Regions from separate parts of the Pseudomonas phytophila genome, predicted to be linked through region 2. Evidence: predicted binding sites of a transcription regulator. Region 2 holds the regulator's gene; the other holds the start of a gene.
What was found. Region 2 encodes sigma-54, which starts transcription at its own class of promoters, with help from an activator protein. Its sites were predicted from a motif close to ANTGGCATNNANNTTGCTNT; they were not measured.
Positions count from the first base shown of each region.

Region 1: a site for sigma-54 is predicted at 4,701-4,720, ahead of K3169_RS12510 (CmpA/NrtA family ABC transporter substrate-binding protein). Genes of this name have one in related genera too.

Region 1 is NZ_CP081201.1:2,791,742-2,801,363, forward strand. It holds gene K3169_RS12495 (bifunctional protein-serine/threonine kinase/phosphatase) at 1-1,084, opposite strand, end outside; gene K3169_RS12500 (nitrate/nitrite transporter) at 1,093-2,304, opposite strand; gene K3169_RS12505 (ANTAR domain-containing response regulator) at 2,727-3,302, opposite strand; gene K3169_RS12510 (CmpA/NrtA family ABC transporter substrate-binding protein) at 3,316-4,524, opposite strand; gene K3169_RS12515 (quinone-dependent dihydroorotate dehydrogenase) at 5,715-6,740, shown strand; gene rmf (ribosome modulation factor) at 6,859-7,074, opposite strand; gene rlmKL (bifunctional 23S rRNA (guanine(2069)-N(7))-methyltransferase RlmK/23S rRNA (guanine(2445)-N(2))-methyltransferase RlmL) at 7,643-9,622, shown strand, end outside.
Region 2 is NZ_CP081201.1:1,250,292-1,259,913, forward strand. It holds gene rapZ (RNase adapter RapZ) at 1-351, opposite strand, end outside; gene ptsN (PTS IIA-like nitrogen regulatory protein PtsN) at 354-818, opposite strand; gene hpf (ribosome hibernation-promoting factor, HPF/YfiA family) at 831-1,139, opposite strand; gene K3169_RS05435 (RNA polymerase factor sigma-54) at 1,271-2,764, opposite strand; gene lptB (LPS export ABC transporter ATP-binding protein) at 2,950-3,675, opposite strand; gene lptA (lipopolysaccharide transport periplasmic protein LptA) at 3,676-4,221, opposite strand; gene lptC (LPS export ABC transporter periplasmic protein LptC) at 4,208-4,780, opposite strand; gene K3169_RS05455 (KdsC family phosphatase) at 4,794-5,318, opposite strand; gene K3169_RS05460 (KpsF/GutQ family sugar-phosphate isomerase) at 5,332-6,306, opposite strand; gene K3169_RS05465 (ATP-binding cassette domain-containing protein) at 6,594-7,403, shown strand; gene mlaE (lipid asymmetry maintenance ABC transporter permease subunit MlaE) at 7,403-8,200, shown strand; gene mlaD (outer membrane lipid asymmetry maintenance protein MlaD) at 8,200-8,667, shown strand; gene K3169_RS05480 (phospholipid-binding protein MlaC) at 8,679-9,323, shown strand; gene K3169_RS05485 (lipid asymmetry maintenance protein MlaB) at 9,320-9,622, shown strand, end outside.

The DNA of each region.
Region 1 (9,622 bases), 1.5 Mb from region 2:
GTTGCGTGGCATGACCCAGCCATTGCGCCACGGAGACCGGGCCGTGCTCTTTGAATGATTGAGACAAACTGCGTCCCGGATGCTCACGCATCACGTAATACAGGTGTTGGCGATCTGGTACTGAATGGGTTTCAGGAAAGAAGCGTCCCGCAACCCGGCGCAAAAACCACTCTTCCAGCAGCAATCCCTGGCCCGCACCGGGTTCGTCATGGCGATTGCCTGGAAGTGTTTTCAGCAGCCAGTGCTGGCTTTGCGCATCGCTGACCCGATACAGCAGCGACTGTCGAGACTCGGCCAGCAGACTGTTTATCTGCCAGCCTTCGAAAGGTTGTCCGGGCTTTAGTACTGGCGGCAGCGGCCATTGTTGAAGCTGAATCAGCGCGTCGCCAAGGTCGTCCTGACCCAGCGCATCGACGCGAATCAGCACGGCGCTGGCGTTGTCCTGACTGCCAGCCAGATGCGCGGCGCTGACCAGCGTCTGCACGGCACGATCCAGATCCTCCTGTTCGGCGAGAATCGAGCGAATGCTGGCGTCCCCCAGCGTCGCCCAGACACCATCGCTGAGCAGCAGCAGGCGTTCGCCCTCACGCAGCTCGCCGTCCAGATAATCCATGACCACGTATTGATCCAGGCCCAGTGCGCGTTTGAGCACGTGCTGCATGTCGGGCTGTTCCCAGACGTGGTCTTCACTGATGCGTTGCAGCACTCCGTCGTGCCAACGGTAGGCGCGACAGTCGCCGACGTGGGCCAGCGTGAAGCGCCTGCCACGTAGCACCAGAGCGCTGAGTGTGGTTAGCAAGCCATTGGCCTGCAACCAGCGATTCTGCGCCAGCAGTAGCCGGTCAAGGGATTGGGCGACGCCCCAGGTTTCCGGCGTCGAGTAGTAATCCAGCGCCAGCGCTTGCAAGGTTGATTGCGCGGCGAGGGCGCCATCAACGCATTGACTGACGCCATCAGCAAGGGCAAACAAATAGCCCTTGCTGGCGGCAAGGGCCGGGGCCGGAGTCACCAGGCGCATCGCGTCCTGATTCTCCGCCCGCGGCCCACTGGCGCTGAATTGAGCCAGGCTCAGTTGCAAGCTCATCAAGCGACTCAGACGCGAGCAGCGGTTACTGCTGCCGAACCCCAGGTGGTTCTCCAGCGACGCTTGACGTTAAGCAGGCCGAACCACGCCAGTACGCCAAGAAACGCGAACAACCACAAGCCCATCTGATAATCACCGGTGTGTTGCTTGATCGAGCCCAGACCGGCTGCGAGCAGGAAACCACCGATGCCGCCAGCCATGCCGATCAAGCCGGTCATGACGCCGATTTCCTTGCGGAAACGTTGTGGCACCAGTTGGAACACTGCGCCATTACCGGCACCCAGACCGAGCATCGCTGCAACAAACAACGCCAGTGCCGCCCAGGAACTTGGCAAGTTGAAACCAACGGCCGCGATGCAGATAGCAGCCACCGCGTACATGCCCGCCAGGGTGCGGATACCGCCGAATCGGTCAGCCAGTGCACCGCCCAGTGGGCGCATCAGGCTGCCACCAAAGACGCAGGCTGCGGTGTAGTAACCGGCAGTGACTGGGCTCAGGCCGTATTGGTCGTTGAAGTAGCCGGGCAGGGCGCTGGCCAGGCCAATGAAACCGCCGAAGGTGACGCTGTAGAAAAACATGAACCACCAGCTGTCACGATCACCCAGCGCCTTGAGGTAGTCGCCCATGGACTTGGGTTTCGCCCGCTCCGGCGCATTACGTGCCATCAGCGAAAAAGCGATCAGGGTCAGGACCAGCGGGATGACCGCAAAGCCGAACACGTTGCTCCAGCCAAACGCCGCAGCCAGTACCGGAGCAATCAACGCGGCCAGCACGGTGCCCGAATTACCTGCACCGGCAATGCCCATCGCTTTGCCTTGATGCTCTGCTGGATACCACTGGGAAGCCAGCGGCAGCGCGACGGCGAACGATGCACCGGCAACGCCGAGGAACACGCCCAGCAACAGCGCCTGCTCATAGGTGTGAACGCCCAGATTCCAGGCAGTGAACAGTGCAAGTATTACGATGACCTGACCGATGATCCCGGCGGTTTTCGGCGACAGTTGATCTGCCACGATACCCATCACAAAGCGCAGCAGGGCGCCTGCCAGGATAGGCGTGGCCACCATCAGGCCGCGTTGTTGAGTAGTCAGTTGCAGGTCTGTCGCAATTTGAACGGCCATCGGGCCGAGCAGGTACCAGACCATGAAGCTCAGATCGAAATACAGAAAGGCGGCGAACAGGGTCGGTTTATGGCCGGCCTTCCAGAAGCTTGTATTCATTGAACACCTCATCTGCAAAAAGGAAGATCTGTTGTCTCGGGCACGGACCCGAAACGTAAGGGCTTGAAGCTGGAGAGACTTGCAGGTGGGGCGTCCATAACCTCGGCAGCACCACCGACCCCGATCACTGGGACCAAAACGCAAAAAACGCCGCAACCCGATTCGCGTTGGCGAAAGAGGTGTGCGACGTCTTTGTCGTAAAGTGGGGCAACCGCCGTTGGTTACCTGTGTTGATTAACTAGCAAAAGCTGGGCCAGATGGAAAAAACCTACCCTTCAACTCATTTTGGAATGCATTCCCTTGTGGGAGCCGGGCTTGCCCGCGATAAGGTTCACGCGATCTAAAGTGATTTTGCGTCCAGCCTTATCGCCGGGATGCCGCCCAGACCAATCTACGCTCCCTCAAATCCACAAAACTACGACTCACCCCAACAACTCACTCATCGCAATGATCTGCTCCGCCACCTGAATCAGTTTCTGCTGTTTGCTCATGGCCTGGCGGCGCATCAAGGTATAGGCCTCTTCCTCTTTGCACTCCTTCATTTTCATCAGCAACCCCTTGGCCAGCTCGATGCGTTTGCGCTCGGCCAGTTGCTGGTCCCGTGCCTGAAGTTGTGCACGCAAGGCCTGATCGCTCTCAAAACGGGCCATGGCCACATCGAGAATCGGCTGCAGCCGCTGGGCATGAATACCCTCGACGATGTACGCGCTGACACCGGACTTGATGGCCTGACGCATCACCCCCGGATCATGTTCGTCGGTGAACATCACGATAGGGCGAGGCTGGTCGCGACTGACCATCACCACCTGTTCCATTACATCGCGGCCGGGGGATTCAGTGTCGATCAGGATGACATCCGGGCGAAGCGCTTCAACCCGGGCGGGCAAGTCAATAATCAGCCCGGACTCGTCGATTACTTCAAAGCCCGCTTCACTCAGCGCGGCTTTCAGACGTCCGACTTTTTTTGCCGTGTCATTGATCAAGAGGATACGCAGCATAATCGTCAACTCCTCATTGAGTCACGGCGGCGGCCGCGTCGGCCATGGCGTGAAGCTTGAAGCTGCGGGCATAGCCAGCCGGGTCTGAACCATCCCAGACCTTGCCGTCGATCAGTTGGCTGCTGCGCATCGTTGCCGTCGGAACTGTTATGTCCAGTGCCTCCGCGGCCTGACGATAAAGCGCCAGTTGGTGAACGCCTTTGGCGACATTGAGGTAGTCCGGATCTTCACGCAGCAAACCCCAGCGGCGGAACTGCGTCATGAACCACATGCCGTCGGACAGGTATGGCAGATTGACTTCGCCATTGCCGTGAAAGCGCAGAGCGTGATGGTCTTGCCATTGGTTACCCAAGCCGTCGCGGTAATCACCCAGCAAGCGGGGTTCGATATAACTGGCGGGAGCGTCCAGATAGTCCGCGCCGCTAAGCAATTGCGAGGCGCTGCGACGGTTTTCGTCGCTGGATTCGATGAAGCGACTGGCTTCGAGTACGGCCATGACCAATGCCCGTGCGGTGTTGGGGTTCTGCTCGACAAATTCCCGGGTGCAGCCAAGCACTTTTTCCGGGTGGTTGGGCCAGATAGCCTGGGTGGTGGCGAAGGTGAAGCCCAGTTGCTGATCCACTGCACTGGCGCCCCAGGGTTCACCGACACAGAAACCATCGATACGACCGGCTTGCAGATGTTCGACCATGCGCGGCGGCGGAACAACCACGCTGGTCACGTCCTGCAAGGGATGAATGCCCTGGCTCGCCAGCCAGTAATAAAGCCACATGGCATGATTGCCGGTAGGGAAGGTCTGCGCGAAGGTCAGCTTTGTGCCGCTTTGGTGCACTTGCTGATCCAGCGCCTCAGGAGTGATCACGCCAGCTTCCTGTAGCGGACGCGATAAGTTGATGCTCTGACCGTTCTGGTTCAGTCCCATGAGCACGGCCATGTCGGTGGCTGCGCTGCCGCCAATGCCTAACTGCACGGCATAGATCAAACCGTAAAGACTGTGGGCCGCGTGCAGTTCGCCACTGACCAGCTTGTCCCGCAGGCTTGCCCATGAAGGCTGGCGCTTGAGGTTCAGGCTCAGGCCATAAGGCTGGGCGAAGCCTTGCGTAGCGGCAACGACTATGGAGGCGCTGTCTGACAGCGGCATGAAGCCGATATCCAGGCTGTTTATCTCTGGCGCATCGCTGCCAGCTACCCAGGCCAACGGGTTTCGTGTGGGTTCGTTCATAAGTGTCATCTGTCCTCTGCCACGACAACTGCGGGTGGAGCGGGCGTGCCCGAGCCAGGCTGGCAGAAATCTTTCATAAAAAAAGCGTCGTTCAATCCTTTGCCAAAAAGCAAAGACGGAACGACGCCATTGTCGATGCATCGGGCCCTCATTGGCACGCTGCTATTAGCTTAAGCCAAGCAAGCGATATGCCAGTGTCATGCTCACTTTGTCGTGGTGCAGTGGATCAGTTCCTGCAAAAGCATAGGTAATCTACATATCTTTTATGTGGGAGTTTGGTGTACATATCCATTACAGCTTTCACTGCTTCTATTGGTTGCGCTTTTACAGCGCCTCACTTTTGAAAGGAGCCGGAAGCCGGCCCAGCCAAAAGTAAGCAAAAGGCTCTTGCCCCACCACTAGGTGCCTCGCCTAGGCTCGGCATGCCCGTAATCCGACATTGCTGCGTGGGGCCGCCGCCACCGGCCATCCATGGCCTGAGGCGGCTAAACCGGCATCCTTGCCGGTTTGCCCCACGCAGCAATATCGAATTCCGGCCGTCGTGGTTTAACGGGGCGCCTAAGATCAAAATCAAAAGCAGATCAAAAGCAAAGCGATACAGAGGTAACACCCCGTACCGGTAGGAGCGAACTTGTTCGCGAGACGTCAGCACGGCCAACGCATTCGATGTCTGACACACCGCATCGCAGCCTTCGGCAGCTCCTACAGAAGCCCGGAAAGTTCACAAATCAGGACGGCTGTCAGGCCGCCGCGCTGTTGATTTTGATCTTAAGCGCCCCGTTAAACCACGCTGGCCGCCCGCAGATTCTGAACCGTGGGCAACCCGGCAGGACGCCGGGTTAGCCGCATTGGGCCATGGATGGCCCGTTGCGGCGGCCCACGGTTCAGGATCTGCGGGCGGGTACACCGAGTGACAGCGAGGTGCCGAGTGGTGGGGCAAAAACGTTTTGCTTACTTTTGCGTTTTTCAAAAGTGAGGCGCTGTAAAAGCGCAACCAATAGAAGCCATGACCGCGGTAACGGATATGTACACAAAGAATCGCTGCATGAATGACGTGCATATACCTATGCCAATCACAGCATCCCAATCAATCAGTTCATGCAAAAGCCTGCAGGCATGCCTCGCACGCAATCGCACAGACGTCTATAATCGCCGCCCTGAATTCAGCTTCTTACGAGCCGCGCCCGCCCATGTATAACCTGGCCCGCCAGTTACTGTTCAAACTTTCCCCGGAAACCTCCCACGACCTGTCGCTTGATCTGATTGGCGCTGGTGGCAGATTGGGCATCAATGGCTTGTTGAGCAAGGCGCCGGCGCGTCTGCCGGTGAACGTCATGGGCCTGGATTTTCCCAATCCGGTCGGGCTCGCTGCCGGTCTGGACAAAAATGGCGCAGCCATCGACGGGTTTGCCCAACTGGGTTTCGGCTTCGTTGAAATCGGCACCGTGACGCCGCGTCCTCAGCCGGGTAATCCCAAGCCACGGATTTTCCGTTTGCCGCAGGCTGAAGCGATCATCAACCGCATGGGCTTCAATAACCTGGGCGTTGATAACCTGGTGGCCCGGGTTCAGGCCGCCAGCTACAAAGGCATTCTGGGTATCAACATTGGCAAGAACTTCGACACGCCGGTCGAGCGGGCAGTGGACGACTACCTGATCTGTCTGGACAAGGTGTACGCCCATGCCAGCTACGTAACGGTCAACGTAAGTTCCCCCAACACCCCAGGCCTGCGTAGTCTTCAGTTTGGTGACTCGCTCAAGCAGTTGCTCGAAGCGTTGCGGGTTCGTCAGGACGCGCTGACCCAATTGCATGGCAAGCGTGTGCCGCTGGCTATCAAGATCGCGCCGGACATGACCGACGAAGAAACCGTCCTGGTTGCCGCTGCGTTGATCGAGTCAGGAATGGATGCGGTGATTGCCACCAACACCACCCTGAGCCGCGTGGGCGTCGAAGGCTTGCCCCATGGTGACGAGGCGGGCGGTCTGTCCGGTGCTCCAGTGCGTGAGAAGAGCACCCATACCGTGAAGGTACTGGCTGGCGAACTTTCCGGGCGGATGCCAATCATTGCGGCAGGCGGGATCACCGAAGGCAAACACGCGGCTGAGAAAATCGCTGCTGGCGCGAGCCTTGTCCAGATCTACTCCGGCTTCATCTATAAAGGCCCGGCGTTGATTCGCCAGTCGGTGGATGCTATCGCCGCGATGCGCAAATACTGAGGGCAAAAAAAGGGGCTCCTTCAAGGAACCCCTTGGGCTTGCGCCCGGCGCCCGGATGGGACGCTTCTGGTTTTGACACGATTTCAGAGATTTGATGGACTGATCGGAAGTTACCTGGTTATCCGACCGCGTGAAGTTCGTTGAGTCTGTGGATTCCCGCAGTGCCGGTCATACCGTCCCAGTTGTCGCCACGTCCTTCTCGCCAGCCATTGATCCAGGCTTGGCGTACCGACGGTAGAGTAAAAGGGCAAAGCTCACGGGATTTACCATGAACGCCGTACTGATATCCGCGTAAAAATGCTCTTTCCAACGGATCACGCTTAAGTCTTCTCATAGGGTGTTGCCCTCGTTTGTTGACTGTTATGTCCCTGAGACCTCATGTCGAGGTCGGGCAGAAAATTTTCTGCCGTTGGTACCCGCTGCCGGCGTCGCGGGCTTTGGTGTTCTCACCGTTGCGGTGACAACCTGTGGTGATTTCTAACCAATGGATCGAGTGCTGTGAATGATCGTTTTGTCATAAGCACGTCATATTTGTAATAACTGGAACATAAGCAAGCTTGTGTTTCAAAGTTGATTATTTCGGCAGCCCTGAACTGGCAAGGCTTGCAAGAAATGTTGCGACTGTTTCGCAACCGCAGATGATGGCCTGTTGCAAGTAGGCCTAAATCGACGAAGGGTCGCGATGTGACTTTTTATTGCGAAGGTCGTCGTGCTGAATAGTGGTTTTTAAATCTCCCTTGGCCATGATGGTCCAGGGATGACTGCCTTGATGACGTATAGGTTCATGAGGTGGTCTGGCACAAATTGTGTGCCGCGCAGGCGTTCTCCAAGAAAGACGCCTGTTTTAAATCTGGTCGGGCAATGCGTTGCCCGCCGCTTATGGCTAAAGCCCTGGAATACTCATGTCGGACCGTTACGAACTTTTCCTCACTTGTCCTAAAGGCCTGGAAGGGCTGCTTGCAGAGGAAGCCACTGCGCTTGGCCTCGAGGAAACCCGCGAACATACATCAGCCATTCGCGGCAGTGCCGACATGGAGACCGCTTACCGGCTATGCCTATGGTCGCGTTTAGCCAACCGCGTGTTGCTGGTGCTCAAGCGTTTTCCGATGAAGGACGCCGAAGACCTGTACAACGGCGTGTTGCACGTCGACTGGCACGATCACCTGGAACCGGACGGTTCGCTGGCGGTTGAGTTCAGCGGTCATGGTTCGGGCATCGACAACACCCATTTCGGCGCCCTGAAGGTCAAGGACGCCATCGTCGACAAACTGCGCATGCCTGACGGTTCGCGGCCTTCAGTGGACAAGCTGAACCCTGATCTGCGCGTGCATTTGCGTCTGGACCGTGGCGAAGCGATTCTGTCCCTGGACCTGTCCGGCCACAGCCTGCACCAGCGCGGTTATCGCTTGCAGCAGGGCGCTGCACCTTTGAAGGAAAACCTGGCCGCCGCAATTCTGATTCGTGCAGGCTGGCCACGCATTGCTGCTGAAGGCGGCGCGCTGGCTGACCCGATGTGCGGCGTGGGCACATTCCTGGTTGAAGCGGCGATGATTGCTGCCGACATTGCACCAAACCTCAAGCGTGAGCGTTGGGGGTTCTCGGCATGGCTCGGCCACGTGCCTGCCCTGTGGCGCAAGCTGCACGACGAGGCACAGGAACGCGCCGAAGCTGGTCTGGCCAAGCCTCCTCTATGGATTCGTGGTTACGAAGCGGATCCGCGCTTGATTCAGCCGGGGCGCAACAACGTCGAGCGTGCCGGTCTCAGCGAATGGATCAAGATTTACCAAGGCGAAGTGGCGACATTCGAGCCGCGTCCTGACCAGAATCAGAAAGGTCTGGTGATCTGTAACCCTCCGTACGGCGAGCGACTGGGCGACGAAGCCAGTCTGCTTTATCTCTACCAGAACCTTGGTGAGCGTTTGCGTCAGGCCTGCCTGAACTGGGAAGCCGCGGTATTTACCGGCGCTCCGGATCTGGGCAAGCGAATGGGTATTCGCAGCCACAAGCAATACGCTTTCTGGAACGGTGCCTTGCCGTGCAAACTGCTGCTGATCAAGGTGTTGCCTGACCAGTTCGTGACCGGCGAACGCCGGACTGCCGAGCAGCGTCAGGTTGAGCGTGAACACGTCGAGCCGGAAGACACCAGCCCGCTGGTGACCCCAGGCAAATACGAGAAGTACAACAAGAACGGTAACCCGATCAAACCGGCTCCAGTGGTGGTCGAGCAGCCGCGCTTGAGCGAAGGCGGGCAGATGTTTGCCAACCGCCTGCAGAAGAACCTCAAGTTGCTGGGCAAGTGGGTACGTCGCGAGGGCATTGATTGCTATCGCGTGTATGACGCCGACATGCCTGAATACTCGCTGGCCATCGATCTGTATCAGGATTGGGTACACGTTCAGGAATATGCTGCGCCCAAGTCCATCGATCCGGAAAAGGCCTCGGCTCGCCTGTTCGATGCATTGGCGGCTATCCCTCAGGCGCTGAATGTTGACAAGAACCGAGTGGTCATCAAGCGTCGCGAGCGCCAGAGCGGCACCAAACAGTACGAGCGTCAAAGTGCTCAAGGGCAGTTTGTCGAAGTCAACGAAGGCGGTGTCAAGCTGCTGGTCAACCTGACGGATTATCTGGACACGGGGCTGTTCCTGGATCACCGCGCCATGCGCATGCGTATTCAGCGCGAGGCTCAGGGCAAACGTTTCCTCAACCTGTTCTCGTACACGGCGACGGCCAGCGTACATGCCGCCAAAGGCGGCGCGCGCAGTACCACCAGTGTCGACTTGTCCCGGACGTATCTGGACTGGGCGCGGCGCAACCTGTCGCTGAACGGTTTCTCAGACAAGAACCGTCTGGAGCAGGGTGACGTCATGGCTTGGCTGGACGCC
Region 2 (9,622 bases):
CAGCGAGCGGTCTGCGTTGCTCAGAGGATGACGGCGACGGGTTTCGGAGAACCGCTTGAAGAGCGTTGATTCATCCGCATCCAGGTAAAGCACATCGCACTGGATATTGCGTGAACGAACCTCTTCCAGCATCTGTGGGAAGCGGGTCAGGTGGCTGGGCAGGTTCCGTGCATCAATAGACACCGCCAACAGCGGTTCAGCCAGCTCGGTGTTGATCAGCGCGCGTTCGGCCAACTCGGGCAGCAGACCCGCCGGGAGGTTATCAACGCAGTAAAAACCGCTGTCTTCCAGGACGTCCAGCGCTGTGCTTTTGCCGGAGCCTGAGCGACCGCTCACAATGATCATGCGCATGATTAATGACCGTTTTGCTCGTCCAGTACTACCTGATAAAGGGCTTCATTGCTCGGGGCACTACGCAGGCGTTCACGCACTTCTTTGCGGTCTAGCATGCTGGCTATCTGGCGCAGCAATTCCAGGTGTGCATCGGTAGCCGCTTCCGGGACCAGCAGAACAAACAGCAGGTCAACGGGGGCGCCATCGATAGCGTCGAAATCTACAGGAGCGTTCAGGTGCAACAACGCGCTGATAGGAGATTCACACCCCTTCAAGCGACAATGCGGAATGGCGATGCCATTACCAAAGCCGGTAGAACCTAGCTTTTCACGGGCGATAAGACTCGAAAACACGTCGTCCGAATCCAGATCAGGCACTTCTTTGCCGATCAGGTTGGCAATTTGTTCGAGGACTTTTTTCTTGCTGCCGCCCGGCACGTTCACGAGTGAACGGCCGGGGGTCAGGATATTTTCTAGTCGGATCATGTTTTGGGGGTATCAGCGAGCCGTTGCACCCTGAAGGAGGCTTAGCTGTTTTTCCTTATGCTTGAGCAGTTGTCTATCCAGCTTGTCGGTCAAAAGGTCGATTGCCGCGTACATGTCATCATGTTCCGCATTGGCGACGACCTTTGAGCCGGGGATGTGCAGGGTGGCTTCGATTTTCTGCTTGAGCTTCTCGACCTCCATGATGACCTGCACATTAGTGATCTTGTCGAAGTGGCGCTCCAGTCGTCCGAGTTTTTCGGTGATGTAGTCGCGTAGGGCGTCGGTCACATCCAGTTGATGTCCACTGATGTTGACTTGCATACCGCTTTCTCCTTATTGCCAGTGCATAAAGAGGCAGGCGTTTGCCTGCCACTGGAACGCTGTGGCTAGCAACCGGGTTGTGTAGAAACCGCCTCGGGCCAACGCTCGCACGGTTGCTACGGTACCTCTCGTCACATCAGTCGCTTGCGTTCACTCGACGGCGCAATGCCAAGAGATTCGCGGTATTTGGCTACTGTGCGACGGGCTACTTGAATGCCTTGTGCCTCCAGTAAACCAGCGATCTTGCTGTCACTCAACGGCTTTTTCTGATTTTCCGCTGCAACCAGTTTTTTGATGATCGCCCGAATGGCTGTGGATGAACATTCACCGCCCTCGGAGGTGCTTACATGGCTCGAGAAGAAATATTTCAACTCGTAAATACCACGGGGGGTATGCATGAATTTCTGCGTGGTTACACGAGAAATGGTCGACTCATGCATGCCTACGGCCTCTGCAATGTCATGCAGGACCAGTGGCTTCATCGCCTCATCGCCATACTCAAGAAAGCCGCGCTGGTGCTCGACGATCTGTGTCGCCACTTTCATCAGGGTTTCATTGCGGCTCTGCAGGCTTTTGATGAACCAGCGTGCTTCTTGCAGCTGATTGCGCATGAAGGTGTTATCGGCGCTGGTATCAGCGCGGCGGACAAACCCGGCGTATTGCGGATTCACACGCAGGCGTGGGACCGATTCCTGATTGAGCTCAACCAGCCACCGCTCGTTGTCCTTGCGCACAATGACGTCCGGTACCACATACTCAGCTTCGGTGGACTCGATTTGCGAACCCGGGCGAGGGTTGAGGCTTTGCACCAGTTCGATGACCTGGCGCAGTTCATCTTCCTTGAGCTTCATGCGGCGCATGAGCTGCGAGTAGTCGCGGCTCCCCAGCAGGTCGATGTAGTCACTGACCAGGCGCTGTGCTTCGCTGAGCCAACGGGTTTTTGCAGGTAGCTGACGCAGTTGCAGCAGCAGGCATTCGCTAAGGTTGCGCGCGCCGATGCCGGCGGGTTCAAACTGCTGGATGCGGTGGAGCACGGCTTCAATCTCGTCGAGCTCGATATCAAGCTCGGGATCGAAGGCGTCGAGGATTTCTTCCAGCGTCTCGTCCAGATAACCCTGATTGTTGATGCAGTCGATCAGCGTCACGGCGATCAGGCGATCGGTGTCGGACATCGGCGCCAGATTCAACTGCCAGAGCAAATGGCTTTGCAGGCTCTCACCGGCAGAAGTGCGAGTGGTGAAGTCCCATTCGTCATCGTCGTTGCTGGGCAGGCTGCTGGCGCTGGTTTGGTAGACGTCTTCCCACGCGGTGTCGACGGGCAGCTCGTTGGGGATGCGCTCGCTCCAGTCGCCCTCCTCAAGGTTGTCCACAGTAGGCGCCGGCTCCTGATAAGTCGGCTCCTGGACATCAGGATTAGGTTTCTGCTCGACGTTGTCAGCCAGTGGATCAGCGTTGTCGAAATCGTCGCCTTCTTCCTGGCGTTCCAGCATAGGGTTCGACTCCAGTGCCTCCTGGATCTCCTGTTGGAGGTCCAGTGTCGACAATTGGAGTAAGCGGATGGCCTGTTGCAGCTGCGGCGTCATCGTCAGCTGCTGGCCCATTCTCAAGACTAGCGATGGTTTCATGGCTGGGGCTTAACACCTTATTCGCCGGCGCACATGCGCCATCCACTACCGAGCGCCTGGGCGCGTACATAAGCAAATTATATGCCTGAAACTGAAGTGTTTGCCTAGGGGATGCTGGCATTTAATAACCATCAGCACCAACAACCAGGCATGCCCGCCTTTAAAGCCGGGCACCGCAGTTCTTTTTACAGGCGGAACTCGTGACCGAGGTAGACCTCTTTCACCAACTGATTTGCGAGAATGGTTTCCGAGTCGCCTTCGGCAATTAGCTGCCCGTCATTGACGATGTAGGCTGTCTCGCAGATGTCCAGAGTTTCACGAACGTTGTGATCGGTGATCAGCACGCCGATGCCCTTGGCTTTCAGATGGTGGATGATCTGTTTGATATCGCCTACGGAAATCGGGTCCACACCTGCGAATGGTTCGTCGAGCAGGATGAATTTCGGTGAGGTAGCAAGTGCGCGTGCGATTTCTACGCGGCGGCGCTCACCACCAGACAGGCTCATGCCCATATTGTCGCGGATATGGGTGATGTGGAACTCCTGCAGCAGGCTTTCCAGCTCCTTGCGGCGTCCATCCCGGTCCAGTTCCTGACGGGTCTCGAGAATCGCCATGATGTTGTCGGCTACCGACAACTTGCGAAAGATCGAGGCTTCCTGTGGCAGGTAGCCAATACCGGCACGTGCACGGCCGTGCATGGGCTGGTGGCTTACATCCAGGTCGTCGATCAACACTCGCCCCTGATCCGCCTGAACCAGGCCGACAATCATGTAAAAGCAAGTGGTCTTGCCAGCGCCGTTAGGCCCCAGCAATCCAACGATCTGGCCGCTTTCGATGGACAGGCTCACATCGCGAACGACCTGACGGCCCTTGTAGCTCTTAGCCAAATGCTGGGCTTTCAGCGTCGCCATTTACTGGGCCTTCTGCTGGTCGGTTTTCTTTTTCGGCTGGATAACCATGTCAATACGCGGACGTGGCGTGGTCACCTTGCTGCCGCCATTGGCACGACCAGCACTGACGATCTGCTTGACCGTGTCATACACGATCTTCTCGCCTTCGGACGTGTTGCCATCATTGATGACCTTGGCCTTGTCGATCAGTACGATACGATCCTGCGCAGCGTAGTACTGGATGGTGATCGCGTAGGCTTGAACGATAGGCTTGTCTACAGACGGCTTCTGCTCGTAGTAGGCCAGGTTGCCGACCGATGTGAACACGTCGACTTCGCCTTGGGCATTACGTGTGATGGTCACTGTGTTGCCGGTGATCTTCATCGAGCCCTGGGTGATGATTACGTTGCCTTTGTAGGTAGCAACGCCTTTCTTGTCGTCGAGTTGTGCGTCGTCGGACTGAATGTGGATCGGCTGATCGCGATCAGTCGGCAGGGACCAGGCGCTCGCGCTTCCCAGTGCTGCACCCAGGCCAAGCAAAAAAGGAAGGGTTTTAACGAGCCTCATACTGTCCTCTTACATTAGATAGCAGGTCCATCCTGCCGTCGTTCAAATACGCTTTCATTCCCTTGGCCGTAGTCACACCGCCCGCGCCGTCGATTCTAACGGCTTGCTCGGTCTGCGCATATTGCTTCTGCGGGAATACGGTCATTCGACTGCTGGTAATTATGGTCGTACGTTTTTTCTCGTCGGTTCTTGCTATGCGAACCGAGTCAATCAGTTCGACTTGCTCACCACCAGGGGAAACCTCACCCGTTTTGCTCTGGATATGCCAGGGAAACAGGGTGCCACGGTACATCTGCAAGTCTGGCGTGGTCAGCATTGTCACATCGGTGGCCTTGATATGCTCGACCTTGTCGGCCGTCATTTCGTACTGCAACTTGCCATCCGGCAGATACTGCACGCTGTGAGCATTGATTGCGTAAAAGTCGATGGCGCTTTCGTCCACCGTAGCAGCCGGTTGCTCCATGAAGCTTTCCGGGCTGATGTTCCAATAGCCTGCGGCGGCCAGCAAAAATGCCAGCACACCGAGGATCAGAAACGTTCGAATTCGTTTGCTAAGCATAAATGGCTTCTGTCTATAAGTAGGCTGCGTGGGCGGCTTCAAGACTGCCTTGGGCGCTCATGATCAATTCACAGAACTCGCGCGCTGCGCCTTCGCCACCGCGCGCCAGGGTAATGCCATGGGCATGTTGCCGGACAAAAGTAGCGGCATTGGCCACCGCCATGCCCAGGCCGACACGCCGAATGACTGGCAAGTCTGGCAGATCATCACCCAGATAGGCGACCTGTTCGTAATTCAGACCGAGTTGGCCGAGTAGTTCGTCGAGAACCACCAGCTTGTCTTCACGGCCCTGATAAAGATGTTCAATACCGAGGTTCTTTGCCCGGCGTTCAACCACTGGGGTCTTGCGGCCGCTGATAATGGCCGTTGCCACGCCAGAGGCGATCAGCATTTTAATGCCTTGGCCGTCCAGCGTGTTGAAAGTCTTGAATTCGCTACCGTCCTCAAGGAAGTACAGGCGACCGTCGGTCAGTACGCCGTCGACGTCGAAGATGGCCAGTTTGATATTTTTGCCGCGTTGCAGCAGATCGGTAGTCATTTGCGCATCTCCATTACATGACGCCTGCGCGCAGCAGGTCCTGCAGGTTGAAAGCTCCGACCGGATGATCATTTTCGTCAACGACGATGAGTGAACCGATCTTGTGATCTTCCATGATTTTCAATGCTTCAGCCGCGAGCATTTCAGGGCGGGCTGTCTTGCCGTGAACGGTCATCACGTCATCGATGGTTGCCAGGCGAATATCAATCGGACGATCCAGAGTGCGGCGCAGGTCGCCGTCAGTGAATATCCCGGCCAGTCGTCCATCGGCCTCGATAACTGCGGTCATGCCCAGTCCCTTGCGGGTCATTTCCATCAGCGCGTCGCGCAGCAGAGTGCCGCGCTGTACTTGTGGCAGTTGTTCGCCGCTGTGCATGACGTGCTCGACCTTGAGCAGCAAGCGTCTGCCTAAAGCACCACCGGGATGCGAGAACGCGAAGTCTTCAGCCGTGAAACCGCGGGCTTCCAGCAGTGCTACTGCGAGAGCATCGCCCATGACCAGTGCTGCAGTTGTCGAAGAGGTAGGCGCCAGATTCAGTGGGCAGGCCTCATGCTCTACACGAGCATTGAGGTTGACGTCGGCAGCTTCAGCCAGGGTTGACTCCGGATTGCCCGTCAGGCTGATCATCTTGATGCCAAGGCGTTTGATCAGGGGCAGCAATGTAACGATTTCAGCCGTTGTTCCCGAGTTTGACAGGGCGAGGATGATGTCACCGGAAGTGATCATGCCCATGTCGCCGTGGCTGGCTTCGGCTGGGTGAACAAAAAACGAAGTGGTGCCGGTGCTCGCCAGAGTGGCGGCGATCTTTTTTCCGATGTGGCCTGATTTTCCCATGCCCACCACAACAACGCGTCCTTTGCTCGCGAGAATCATCTCGCAGGCCTTGATGAAATCCGCGTCGATATTAGGTAACAACCCCTCCACGGCTTCGATTTCAAGGCGGATGGTGCGTTGTGCTGACTGGATCAGGTCGCTGGATTGGTTCATGTGAAAATCGGTTGGCCGGTTAAAAGGCGGCGATTATAGCGGTAATGCGCGATTCCCTCACGTCTGATCGTCGAGCTTTGCGTTTAAACGTTCTGTATGACGATAGGTCGAGCTCATTTGCAGGAAGTGTCGCAAATTGTGTATGGCGATATTGATTGATCGTTTTGGCGCTTTGGCGACGCCTTGTCGCAGTGGTATAGTTCGCGGCTTGTTCCGCCCACCGAGACAGCATGTCTCCCGACAGGGACTCGGCAGCTGAACGTGAGGCTGTATCGCAAGGAGTTTAGATGAGCGCCGATAACGCCTACGCGATCGAGCTGAAGGGCGTTTCCTTCAGGCGCGGTACGCGCAGCATTTTCGATAATGTTGATATTCGTATTCCCCGCGGCAAAGTCACCGGCATCATGGGACCTTCGGGCAGTGGCAAAACTACTTTGCTGCGTTTGATGGGGGCCCAGCTACGGCCTTCTGCTGGCGAAGTGTGGGTCAACGGTCAGAACCTGCCCGCCTTGTCGCGCAGCGATTTGTTCGATGCGCGCAAGCACATGGGCGTTTTGTTCCAGAGCGGTGCACTGTTTACGGACCTGGATGTGTTCGAGAACGTTGCCTTCCCGTTGCGGGTCCATACAGAGCTGCCGGAAGAAATGATTCGTGACATTGTCCTGCTCAAGTTACAGGCAGTGGGACTGCGCGGTGCCATCGAGTTGATGCCCGACGAACTGTCAGGTGGCATGAAGCGTCGCGTGGCGCTGGCTCGTGCGATTGCCCTCGATCCCCAGATACTAATGTACGACGAGCCATTCGTGGGGCAAGATCCCATTGCAATGGGTGTGCTGGTTCGTCTGATCAAGCTGCTCAATGATGCGCTCGGTATCACCAGTGTTGTGGTCTCCCATGATCTGGACGAAACGGCGAGTATTGCTGACTACCTCTATCTTGTCGGCGACGGTCAGGTGCTGGGGCAGGGGACACCCGAAGAACTGATGGGCTCGGACAATCCGCGCATTCGTCAATTCATGACCGGCAACCCGGACGGCCCGGTGCCGTTTCACTATCCTGCGCCGGATTACCGCGAAGATCTTTTGGGGAAGCGCTGATGCGCAAGAAGTCATTAATGGAGCGAGTACGCCTTCTCGGCCGTGCCGCAATCGATATCCTGGCGGTACTCGGGCGTTCGGCGATTTTTCTGGTTCACGCCTTGCTGGGGCGGAGCTCGATTGGCGGCAGCTTTCAGTTGCTGGTCAGGCAGCTCTACTCGGTCGGTGTCATGTCCCTGGCGATCATCGTCGTATCGGGCATGTTTATCGGCATGGTGCTGTCGCTTCAGGGTTTCAGCATTCTGACCAAGTACGGTTCGGAGCAGGCAGTCGGGCAAATGGTTGCCCTTACGCTTTTGCGAGAGTTGGGGCCTGTGGTTACGGCGTTGCTGTTTGCTGGCCGTGCAGGTTCGGCATTGACCGCCGAGATCGGCAACATGAAATCGACCGAGCAGTTGTCCAGTCTGGAAATGATCGGTGTTGACCCGCTCAAGTACATCGTTGCGCCACGTCTGTGGGCCGGGTTCATTTCCCTGCCGCTGCTGGCCATGATCTTCAGCGTAGTGGGTATCTGGGGAGGCTCCTGGGTAGCGATCGACTGGCTGGGTGTCTATGAAGGCTCTTTCTGGTCAAACATGCAGAACAGCGTTTCTTTCGTTGATGATGTGATTAACGGCGTCATCAAGAGCGTCGTATTTGCGTTCGTTGTGACCTGGATTGCCGTTTTCCAGGGTTACGACTGCGAACCCACCTCAGAAGGGATCAGTCGTGCCACGACGAAAACAGTCGTGTATGCCTCCTTGGCCGTACTGGGCCTGGACTTTATTCTGACCGCCTTGATGTTTGGAGATTTCTGATGCAAAACCGCACCATCGAAACAGGTGTAGGCCTGTTCCTGCTGGCCGGGATTCTGGCTTTGCTCCTGCTTGCCCTGCGCGTCAGCGGTCTGAGCTCCAGCGCCAGCACTGATACTTATAAACTTTATGCAAATTTCGACAATATTGCCGGTTTGACTGTCAGAGCCAAGGTGAGCATGGCTGGCGTCACAATTGGCAAGGTCACGGCGATTGATCTTGATCGCGACACCTTCACAGGTCGGGTGACCATGGAAGTCCAGAAGAAGGTGAATAACCTGCCTCTCGATTCCACTGCATCGATTTTGACCGCTGGCTTGCTCGGTGAGAAATATGTGGGTATCAGCGTAGGTGGCGACGATGGGTTGCTTAAGGATGGCAGTACCATCCATGACACGCAGTCGTCGCTTGTGCTGGAAGACCTTATCGGAAAATTCCTGCTCAATACCGTGAGTAAAGACGCTAAATGAGGAGCTTTTACATGATCTCTATCGTGCGCCGTGGTCTGTTGGTGTTGCTGGCATTGTTACCAATGCTGGGGAATGCCGCCGCCACACCGTCCGCTCATGATCTGGTGGATCGCACCACCAAGGAATTGCTGAGTGATCTGGCAGCCAACAAAGAACAGTACAAAAGTAATCCGGGCGCGTTTTACGACGCGCTGAACCGCATTGTCGGTCCGGTGGTAGATGCCGATGGCATTTCCAAAAGCATCATGACCGTGAAGTACTCGCGCAACGCTTCTCCAGAGCAGATTCAGCGCTTCCAGGAAAACTTCAAGCGCAGCCTGATGCAGTTCTATGGCAACGCACTGCTTGAATACAACAACCAGGGCATCACCGTTTCGCCTGAAAAACCTGAAGGCGCCGATCGCACCAGCGTTGAAATGCAGGTCAAGGGTACCAACGGCGCGATGTATCCGGTCTCCTACACACTCGTCAAGATTGGCGGTGAGTGGAAGGTACGTAACGTGATCATTAACGGGATTAACATCGGCAAGCTGTTCCGTGATCAATTCGCCGATGCAATGCAGCGTAACGGCAACAACCTCGACCAGACGATCAACAACTGGGCGGGTGAAGTTGCCAAGGCTAAAGAGAAAGCGCCTGAAGCTGCTCCGCAATGACCGAGTCAGCCGTCAAGCTCGTTGCGCCGGGCGAGCTGCAGTTAACCGGTACGCTCGACTATTCGACCGGTCCGGCCTTGCGCAAGCAGGGTGCCGCGCTGATCAAGTCGAGCGAGTTGTCGACCGTTGTTCTGGACTGCTCCGGTGTTGAGAAGTCCAGCAGCGTTGGTCTGGCCTTGCTGCTCGCGTTCATGCGTGATGCGCGTGACGCGGGGAAAGATGTGAGCATTCGTTCCATGCCGGAAGACATGCGCAAGATCGCCCAGGTGTCCGAGTTGACTGAACTGCTTCACAATCAT